3 regions of the Shewanella sp. AC34-MNA-CIBAN-0136 genome follow, and region 2 is predicted to be linked to each of the others. Evidence: predicted binding sites of a transcription regulator. Region 2 holds the regulator's gene; each other region holds the start of a gene.
What was found. The regulator sigma-54, encoded in region 2, starts transcription at its own class of promoters, with help from an activator protein. The targets are predictions, from matches to a motif close to GTTGGCACGNNNNTNGNNT.

Region 1: flgF (flagellar basal-body rod protein FlgF) is a predicted target of sigma-54. The motif match lies at 1,645-1,663, and genes of this name have one in related genera.
Region 3: AAEY94_RS01275 (flagellar assembly protein FlgT) is a predicted target of sigma-54. The motif match lies at 1,883-1,901, and genes of this name have one in related genera.

The regions. Positions count from the first base shown of each region.
Region 1 covers NZ_JBEOPJ010000001.1:262,161-265,444, reverse strand. The annotation lists gene flgE (flagellar hook protein FlgE) at 33-1,421, shown strand; gene flgF (flagellar basal-body rod protein FlgF) at 1,710-2,453, shown strand; gene flgG (flagellar basal-body rod protein FlgG) at 2,465-3,253, shown strand; gene flgH (flagellar basal body L-ring protein FlgH) at 3,263-3,284, shown strand, end outside.
Region 2 covers NZ_JBEOPJ010000023.1:4,467-7,750, forward strand. The annotation lists gene ptsN (PTS IIA-like nitrogen regulatory protein PtsN) at 1-230, opposite strand, end outside; gene hpf (ribosome hibernation promoting factor) at 233-520, opposite strand; gene AAEY94_RS18385 (RNA polymerase factor sigma-54) at 546-2,030, opposite strand; gene lptB (LPS export ABC transporter ATP-binding protein) at 2,173-2,904, opposite strand; gene lptA (lipopolysaccharide transport periplasmic protein LptA) at 2,901-3,284, opposite strand, start outside.
Region 3 covers NZ_JBEOPJ010000001.1:294,056-297,339, forward strand. The annotation lists gene AAEY94_RS01265 (motility associated factor glycosyltransferase family protein) at 1-322, opposite strand, end outside; tRNA gene AAEY94_RS01270 (tRNA-Arg) at 373-448, opposite strand; gene AAEY94_RS01275 (flagellar assembly protein FlgT) at 603-1,811, opposite strand; gene AAEY94_RS01280 (FlgO family outer membrane protein) at 2,081-2,791, shown strand; gene AAEY94_RS01285 (LPP20 family lipoprotein) at 2,788-3,234, shown strand.

The DNA of each region.
Region 1 (3,284 bases), on a different contig from region 2:
ATCATAAATGAATTAATTGTGAGAGGTGTAATATGTCATTTAACATCGCATTGAGTGGTATCGCTGCCGCGCAAAAAGACTTAAATACAACCGCGAATAACATCGCCAACGTCAATACTATTGGTTTTAAAGAGTCGCGAGCTGAATTTGCTGACGTTTACGCCAATTCAATTTTTTCTAACAGTAAAACAGCTGTGGGTGGCGGTGCAACTACCACACAAGTTGCGCAGCAGTTTCATCAAGGTAGCTTGCAATTTACCAGTAACTCGTTGGATATGGCGATCAGTGGTGGTGGCTTCTTTGTTACCTCTTCAGAATTAGGTTCGCAAGATCAGTCATACACCCGTGCGGGTGCGTTTAAAGTTGACTCAAGTAATTATATGGTCGACTCAGCAGGTAATTTTTTACAAGGTTTCCCAGTGGATGAAGATGGTAACTCAACTTCAGTGAGTTTAACCACAACCCAACCGATTAAGATACCTGACACGGCGGGTAGCCCAGTGCAAACTAAAAATGTTGGTTTGCAGATGAATCTTAATGTGAGTGAAATAGCATTAAATCCAGCTAATTTTAATCCTGCAGATTCTGATACATTCAATAATTCCACCTCAGTGACGATTTATGATTCATTAGGTGAATCACATATTATGACCACTTACTTTGTTAAACCCACTGGTGGTTCGCATACTGGCGAAAGTAATTGGGTAGCTTTTTATGCTGTTGATGGTGATCCTGTCGATGTAACAACTGCTGGGGAATATACTACGGATACAGATACTGACACTGATGGTGACGGTATCGTGGATCCAACAGGGCTCGCGTCTGCTGTTAATCCGGGCACGGCTGGTGGAACATGGTCAGGTGCGGTGCTTAAGTTTAACTCTGTTGGTGCTTATACTATCAGTGACCCTACCACTATTACCACTGAGGCTTTAGGTGCTGCTGGTGCAGGTGCTTTAGGTCCTGGGGCCGATGGTACTCAAGCGCTTACGATAAAATTTAATAATCCGACTCAATATGCTTCTCCGTTTGAAGTGACTGAATTGACTCAAGATGGTATTACCGTAGGTCGATTAACCAATGTTGGTATTGGTTCCGATGGTTTAATTACCGCTAGTTACAGTAATGGCTCAACGGTTCCGTTAGCGCGCGTGGCATTAGTACGCTTTGCTAATGAACAAGGCCTTACACAGGTGGGTAATACATCTTGGAAAGCCAGTATCGATTCAGGTGCTGCATTAGCGGGAGAGGCCAATAGCGGTACATTTGGTAGTATTCGTTCATCTGCGCTTGAGCAATCAAACGTTGATTTAACCACAGAGCTGGTTGATTTAATCTCGGCTCAGCGTAACTTCCAGGCTAACTCGCGTACGCTTGAAGTCAATAACACCTTAAATCAAACCATATTACAAATCCGCTAAGTTTACGTTTACTTTTACCTTATCAATTTATGTTTACGTGATAATAGGTGTTGCCGTTTACGGCAACACCTTGCCTTTATCCTTGTTATTGTTACTCCTCGCTACTCCTTGTTATCACCTCACTAGTGTTGATAGATGCTTTTTTGACACTCACGCGTTATTCATTAATTTTATTGATTAACCGATTCATGTAGTTACCTCCTTACAACACAACTTAAATCTCATTGGCATGATGCTTGCTTATTCTGTGTATATAGTGTTTTTGCAGAAAGTTTGACGGAGCAAAAAATGGACAAATTTCTTTATATTGCCATGAGTGGCGCAAAGCAGGGGATGAATGCCCTAGCAGTGAGTGCGAACAATCTTGCTAACGCCAATACTGATGGATTTAAAGCTGACATGGTCCAAGCCCGTTCAATGCAGGCATTTGGTGAAGGCTTGCCTACTCGGGTATTTTCGATGATGGAAAGCCCAGGCAGTAATTTTAACGGTGGTCCGATTAAAACCACTGGTCGTGACCTTGATATTGCGGTTAAGGGTGATGGCTGGCTTGCAGTGCAAGCGGCAGATGGTTCTGAAGGGTACACCCGTGCGGGCAGTTTAAAAATTGACAGTACAGGTTTGTTGTTAAATAGCAGTAACCGTCCGGTAATGGGAGCTTCGGGTCCTATTGTGTTACCCATTCCGGTTGAGAAAATAGAAATTTCCGCCAACGGTATCATTTCAGTACGTCCGCAAGGAGCAACCGCTGAAGTGATAGAAGAGGTCGCGAGGATTAAATTAGTTAATCCTGGTAACGAAAACCTAATGCGCGGTGAAGATGGTTTGTTTCGCTTAACTGCGGGTGGTAATGCACCAAATGACCCCGGCGTTCAAGTTGAAAGCGGCGCGGTTGAAGGCAGTAATGTGAACTCAGTGCATGAAATGGTCGCCATGATTGATATTCAACGTCAATACGAAATGCAAGTCAAAATGATGAAGAACGCTGAAGAAATTGATCGGGCGTCCACTTCCTTGATGAGAATTAGTTAGGAGTAATTATTATGCATCCAGCGTTATGGATAAGTAAAACCGGTGTCGATGCCCAGCAAACTAACATTGCCGTTATTTCAAATAACGTGGCCAACGCCAGTACTGTCGGATTTAAGAAAAGTCGTGCGGTATTTGAAGACTTACTTTATCAAACGGTTAATCAAGCCGGTGGTATTAGTTCAGACAACAGCAAGTTACCCAATGGTTTAAACATTGGTGCGGGTACTAAAGTTGTTGCTACCCAAAAAATGTTTACCCAAGGCAACATGCTGACTACCGATAACTCATTAGATTTAATGATTGAAGGTTCGGGCTTTTTTGAAGTGCAAATGCCAGATGGCACAGCAGCCTACACGCGTAATGGCCAGTTCAGCTTAGATGATACTGGTCAGATTGTAACCCCGGGTTCAGGTTATGTGGTGCAACCGCCAATTACCATCCCGGATGATTCCACCAGTATTACGGTGTCTGCATCGGGCGAAGTGTCAGTGCAAACCCCTGGTACCGCAGCCAGTCAAGTTATTGGCCAGTTAACCATGACCGATTTTATTAATCCGGCAGGTTTAGACCCGTTAGGACAAAACTTGTATACCGAAACGGGTGCAAGTGGCACACCTATTCAAGGTACAGCGTCACAAGACGGCTTAGGTTCTATTCGCCAAGGAGCACTAGAAACGTCTAACGTGAATGTAACAGAAGAGTTGGTCAACCTTATTCAAGGTCAACGTATTTACGAGATGAACTCTAAAGTTATCTCGGCAGTTGATCAGATGTTGTCTTATATTAATCAGAATCTCTAAGGAGCTAACATGATTAAATACATTGCGTTAG
Region 2 (3,284 bases):
GCGATAGGGTGATCGATGGTCGTTAATCTACCATGAGGTATCGCAATGCCATTTCCTATACCTGTGCTACCCATTTTCTCTCTCGCTAACAGGCTTTCAAAAACCTCTTGCGAAGACAGGGTTGGGTACTGGGCAGCGACTAAATTGCTGATGAGTTCCAGTACTTTTTTCTTACTGCCCGGTGTGGCACAGGTAGTGCATTCCGGCTGCAGAATGGTACAAAGTTCCATCGTTAGTGTTTTGTATTCTTCTCTTTGTGTTTAATTACCTGACGGTCGAGTTTATCGATCAGGGCGTCTATTGCAGCATACATATCAGTACTTTCTGACATTGCAAAAATTTCTGCGCCATTAATGTTGATTTTGGCTTCTGCTTTTTGTTGTAATTTTTCTACATTGAGCACAACGTGTACATTATGGATCTGATCGAAGTGTCGTTCAAGCTTTGAAAATTTACTGTGGATGTATTCACGTAAAGATTCTGTTATTTCGACATGACGTCCAGTCAGACTTATTTGCATAAAAAATCCTCCATTGCCTAGTAGGTTATAAACTCTTACGTTGGTTTGAGGGCGGGATCATCATTGCTTCACGGTATTTTGCTATCGTACGACGAGCAACGTTTATGCCCTGTTCTGCCAGAAGCTGAGCCATTTTACTGTCACTCAGTGGTTTTTTCTGGTTTTCTGCGGCAACCAGCTTTTTGATAAAAGCACGAATGGCCGTTGATGAGCATTCCCCGCCATCGTCAGTACTGACATGGCTAGAGAAGAAGTATTTTAGTTCAAATAAACCTCGAGGGGTGTGCATATATTTTTGTGTGGTGACTCGTGAAATGGTCGATTCATGCATTTCTACAGCTTCAGCGATATCATTGAGCACCATAGGCTTCATGGCTTCTTCGCCATATTCAAAAAAGCCTTGCTGAAATTGCACAATGCAATTTGCCACTTTAAGTAAAGTATCATTACGGCTTTCAATACTTTTAATAAACCATTTAGCCTCTTGCAGATGGCCTCGAATAAATTGACTATCCGACGGGTTTTTACTGCCTCTAGCCATGGCTGCATATTGCTGATTAACACCAATTTTAGGCATGTTGTCTGGGTTTAACTCTACTACCCAACGGCCATTTTTCTTTAATACTGTGACATCGGGAATCACGTATTCATCATCCATGGGGGTAATTAATAAGCCCGGACGAGGATTGAGTGTCTGGATTAGAGTGATTGCGTCACGTAACTCATTTTCTTTTAGTTTTGTTTTTCGCATCAATAATCTGAAATCACGGCCAGCAATTAACTCTAAATAGCCTTTAATTAACAAACGGGCATTATCGATATGGGGTGTGTCGTTAGAGTATTGCGCTAATTGAATAAATAGGCATTCACTTAAATCACGTGCAGCAACACCCACAGGGTCAAAGTGTTGAACGCGTTTTAATACCGCTTCAACCTCATCGAGTTCCACATTTTCATCACCCATGGCTTCGAGAATATCTTCGGTACTTTGGGTTAGATAACCGCGTTCATCAATGGCATCAATAATGGCGGTGGCAATGGCGAGATCTGTGTCTGAAAATGGAGTGAGATTTTTTTGCCATTCTAAGTGTTCGTACAAACCTTCAGTAGTTTCACCTTGAAAGGGCATGTCGTCATCGCGCATGCTTGCACTGCCTGAACCTGACATAGGTGAGGCTGTGTATACTTCATCCCATGTGGTATCCATGGCTAAATCATCCATGGTTTCTTTGGTCATGGATTCTGCTATGTCGACGGTGGAAGTGTCTTTTTCGACATTAACAATACTGTTGTCACTAAAGTCTGTATCCGCTTGGTCGCGGTTTTCTTTTAAGGAGTCTTTTGCTTCAGAAAACTCATCTTCTATTTCAAGCAATGGATTTGAATCTAATGCTTGTTGGATTTCCTGCTGTAGCTCCAATGACGATAATTGCAGTAAGCGAATGGCTTGCTGCAATTGTGGGGTCATGGTTAAGTGTTGACCCATTTTAAGTTGGAGTGACGCTTTCATTTACCGCTTATCCCTAGATGATTTTCCATAAAAATGACAATCTCGAACTGTAATAGATTGCCATAAACATCAATGACATTTAACGTTGTTTAGGTATCGTTCAATGAAATGAGTTAGCTAGACTAAAAGGCCAGTAAAGTAACTATAGCTTGAATTGTTCACCTAAGTACACAGCTCGAACTTGTTGATTACTTAATATCTCATCTGGTGTGCCTTCGGCAATTAAATTACCCTGGCTAACGATATAGGCTCGCTCACAAACGTCTAGCGTTTCACGTACGTTATGGTCGGTAATTAATACCCCTAAACCGCGGTTTTTAAGTTGTTGGATGATTTTTTTAATGTCGATGACCGAAATAGGATCAACACCAGCAAAGGGCTCATCAAGCAAAATAAATTTTGGATTAGCAGCTAAAGCGCGCGCAATTTCAACACGACGACGTTCACCACCCGATAACGACATGCCTTGGCTGTCGCGTATGTGAGTAATGTGGAACTCTTCGAGTAGGTGCTCAAGCTGTTCAATACGTTGGTCTGTGCTGAGCTCTTTGCGAGTTTGCAGTACGGCCATTATGTTGTCGTAAACGGTGAGCTTGCGGAAAATACTGGCTTCTTGTGGTAAGTAACCTATACCTTTGCGGGCGCGCAAATGCATAGGATCGGCAGTAAGGTCGTCATCGTCAATCAATATTCGGCCTTTATCGCTTTTTACTAAGCCGACAACCATATAAAAGGTGGTGGTTTTGCCTGCACCATTGGGGCCTAAAAGACCGACAATTTGGCCGGTTTTAACCGTTAAACTCACATCTTTAACAACTTGACGAGCTTTATAGCTTTTAGCTAGATTTTCAGCGGTTAAGGTAATTTGGGTCATGGTTTGATCTGCTTGTTAACAGGAATTTCAGGGAGTTTTTGCTTTGGCGCCGACTCGTCTTGGAAATTCTCTGGTTGAATGATGGTGATTACCCGATCTTGCCCTGTACCAGTACTTTCGGCAATCAGCTCTTGAGCACTGATGTTGTACTTGATTTTATTACCGGTAACCTGGCTACCTGATTGATCCAATTTGGCGTTGCCAGTCAATGTGAGTGTAGTGGTGGCAAGGTCATAGCTAATTTCGTTAGCACTTGCGGTACCAATTTTACCGTCATCTAATTCTTGTGAAAATGTAGCCGGGGTGCCAGTAGCAATTAATCTCTTACTGGTGGTGTTTTCAGGGGTAAACGCCCGTAACTGATCTGCATTGATATTAAT
Region 3 (3,284 bases), on a different contig from region 2:
CAAAAATGCTGATATTTAAAATACAAACATCAATTGAAAGATATTGAGGGTTATCGATAAGTAAACTTGGCACATCCCCCATTCCAACACCGTAGACGGTTATGTGACTAGCATCTATTGGTAATGTACTGATAAAAAGTTGGGCTTCGGCAAGGCGATTATGACGGCTGCTAAGTTGAATTCCACTCACGCTAATAGTTTGGTTATAACCTTGAATTAAAAAGGCTTCTATATTTTCAAACGTTGTCGTTTTTAATCTAGATGCAATATCTGGCCATTTTTTAGATATTATCTTGAGATTTGCAATAAAAAGTTCAGTCATTGATATTATTCTCGAAATTATATGTCTATATTCATGAAATATACAAAAACTGGTCTCTCCACAGGGACTCGAACCCCGATCGGCCGCTTAGGAGGCGGCTGCTCTATCCTGTTGAGCTATAGAGAGACCCAGTGATTATACTGAGTTTATAATCGAATTAAACCTTTTATATTTAATTGCTTGATTAATAACCAACAAATTCATAATCGCCTTACTGTTATCGATTAGCACTTAGCACTTAGCACTTAAGTCTGAACAATTAGCTTCTAGTAACCAATCATTAGTTCTTAATCGCAATATCATTTACTTGAATATTATCTGCACTGTCGATGCCGTCGAATATTGCGGTTGAGCTGTCTTCGGTAACTTGTTCGATAACCACATTGGCACGACTTTTAGTGGCGATGGCACGCATGGAATTAAATCTGTCTGGGATATTCTTTTGTAATACGATTTGGAACTTATCACCCATTTTAACGCCATTTTTACGGCCTAAATTGATGATAATACGATCCCCTTGCCTGGCGACAATTTGGCCTAATAATGGACGACAGTTTAACTGCTTATCCAGCGACATCACGCTTTGCTGTAAAATATCGCTGATCGCCTGGCCATAAGATGATCGCCAAAAGCGCTGGTTAGCAGGTGAGACGATTTCTTGTCTTTCAAATTCCCAAGGCGCTGAGGTGGCGAATGATTCTGACCACACCACTTCACCGCTGATCCCGTGGTAAAGGGTTAATTTAAATATAAACTGTCTTAACGGATCATCCTCGACAAAGCCCATATAACTACTTTGAGCAGGTTCGGTCGAAATATCAATGATTTCAGGTTGCAGCAGATATTGGCTGTCGGTGATTTCGCCTAACCAACTGGGAATACGGTATCCTTTAAAGTTGACCAGTTGATTGGTGTTATCAATTTTTTCATCTGCATGTAGTCGTGCAAAACTGTATCGCGACTGTGCATTGATAGCTTTACCTAATTGCTCGGTGATCCGCTCTTCAAAGTGAGCTAATTGACCATAACGCAACTGTTCGCGTTCTTGTAAATAGGCTTGTGGCAACATAATCGCGGCCTTGAGAGACTGGCTTTTACATTGTGCGTTAGGTTCTTGTTCGCTGAGTTCAAGCTGTAACACCACGGTAATGGTGTGTTGGCTGATCATTTCACTCATTAATTCAACGTTATTGGCCGATCCCATCCGCTGAATTTGAAAGGTATCTTGAGTAAGCCGACCTTGGTTGACTTGTTGTTCGCTGGAAAAGTTAACCCCGGCTTTTAAACTGGCGTAATTTAATGCTTGGCTTATGGCGTCTTCACGGGCTTTATCTATATCGCCATTAACGATTTTAGCCTTACCAGTTACTTCAATTTGTTCAGCCAATACCGACGACGTTACACACAATGCACTCACACATAGCATTGCTATTACGGCAAGGTGATTGAAGGTTTTAGTTCGGTTAACAGGGCTGTGTCGGATCAACATACAATGTCCTAATGTCAAAAAATCGTCTATTTTGCACAATTGTGTAAATTCAGCTTACTCTATTTTAATCAAAGCAAAAATTGTGCCGACTCACTATATTAGTGATTATTTTCGATGTTGCACTATTACAGTAAAGCTTTTAACGCATTTGCCGATATAAAGACACCAATAATAAAGAGTACATAATTGGCCTTAACTATCGATGGACAAGGCGATTAAATGACTCATTTATACCAAGACTAGCGGCATTATTTGTTAGAGGAATTATTATGATTAACAGGCTTTTTATCTCCACGGTCATGCTTGCGTCGTTATCGTTAGCGGCATGCACCCAAACGCCTAATGCTGCCAATAACCTTGCCTTTAGTAATAACGGTAAATTTGTCAAAATCGTCGACGAAGATGAGGTTTATCACGATAAGCTGGCTTATGATATTCAGGCTGCGGGAATATCACCCAAAGGCCAAGTGAATGTGTGGGCAGAAAAGTTAGTTAACGAGTTAGTGTTACAAAATGACGCCTTACGCCCAGATCAACCACTGCTGATTTCTACGCCAGTGATGACCAGTAATTTAAATGCAACCAATGAATTAGCATTACAGTTACAACAAGGATTACTCGCGGCGTTCCACGCTCATGAATTTAACTTAGTCGATTTAAATGTGGCGACAAATTTGCGCGCCACAGAACAAGGCGAGTTTATGTTGAGCCGCAACTGGGAACTGTTACGTGCAGATTTACCGGTTTCACACGTATTAGTGTCAACCATGACCCTAACCCCTGAAGGTATTGTGTTTAACGGCCGAGTGGTTAATGTGACCAATAATCGCGTCCTTTCAGCGGTGCAATCATTTGTGGCAGCATCGAGTTTGTCGGGTTATTTACAACCCTCTGAACTCATTGAATCACGCAATGGTTTACTGTATCGCCACGAGAATAAGGGCGACAGTCGTTACACCGTATTAGGAGATAAACTATGAAGTCGTTGATGTTAATTATGCTATTGCTGCTCACAGGCTGTGTGAGCAAAGATAAATATGTTCAGTGGGAAACCGAAGCGCCAGCCTCGTTCCCAACGCTAACGGCAATTGGTTATGCCCCGTTGGCGACTCAGCCCAGTAAAGAGCCATCACATCGTATTTTAATGGCGATGCAAGCTTCAAAAATTGCCGCTTACCGAGAGTTGGCTGAGCAAGTATATGGACAAAAAATTTCGGCTAATAGCGACGTAAGTGAATGGTTACTAACTGACGACAACGTTAAATCTAGCGTGAGTGGTATTATTCGCGGCGCTAAAGTGGTTAAGACCTACCCTTCTGGTGAGTTTTATGTCACGGAGCTAGCTCTGGACTTTAAACAAGTATGGCAGTTGTACGAACAACAAAATCGTCCTAAACGCGTAAAAGAAGTTACTTACTTTTAATTGAACGTTTACGCTAACTTGTTGATATAAAAATGCCGCTGATATCAGCG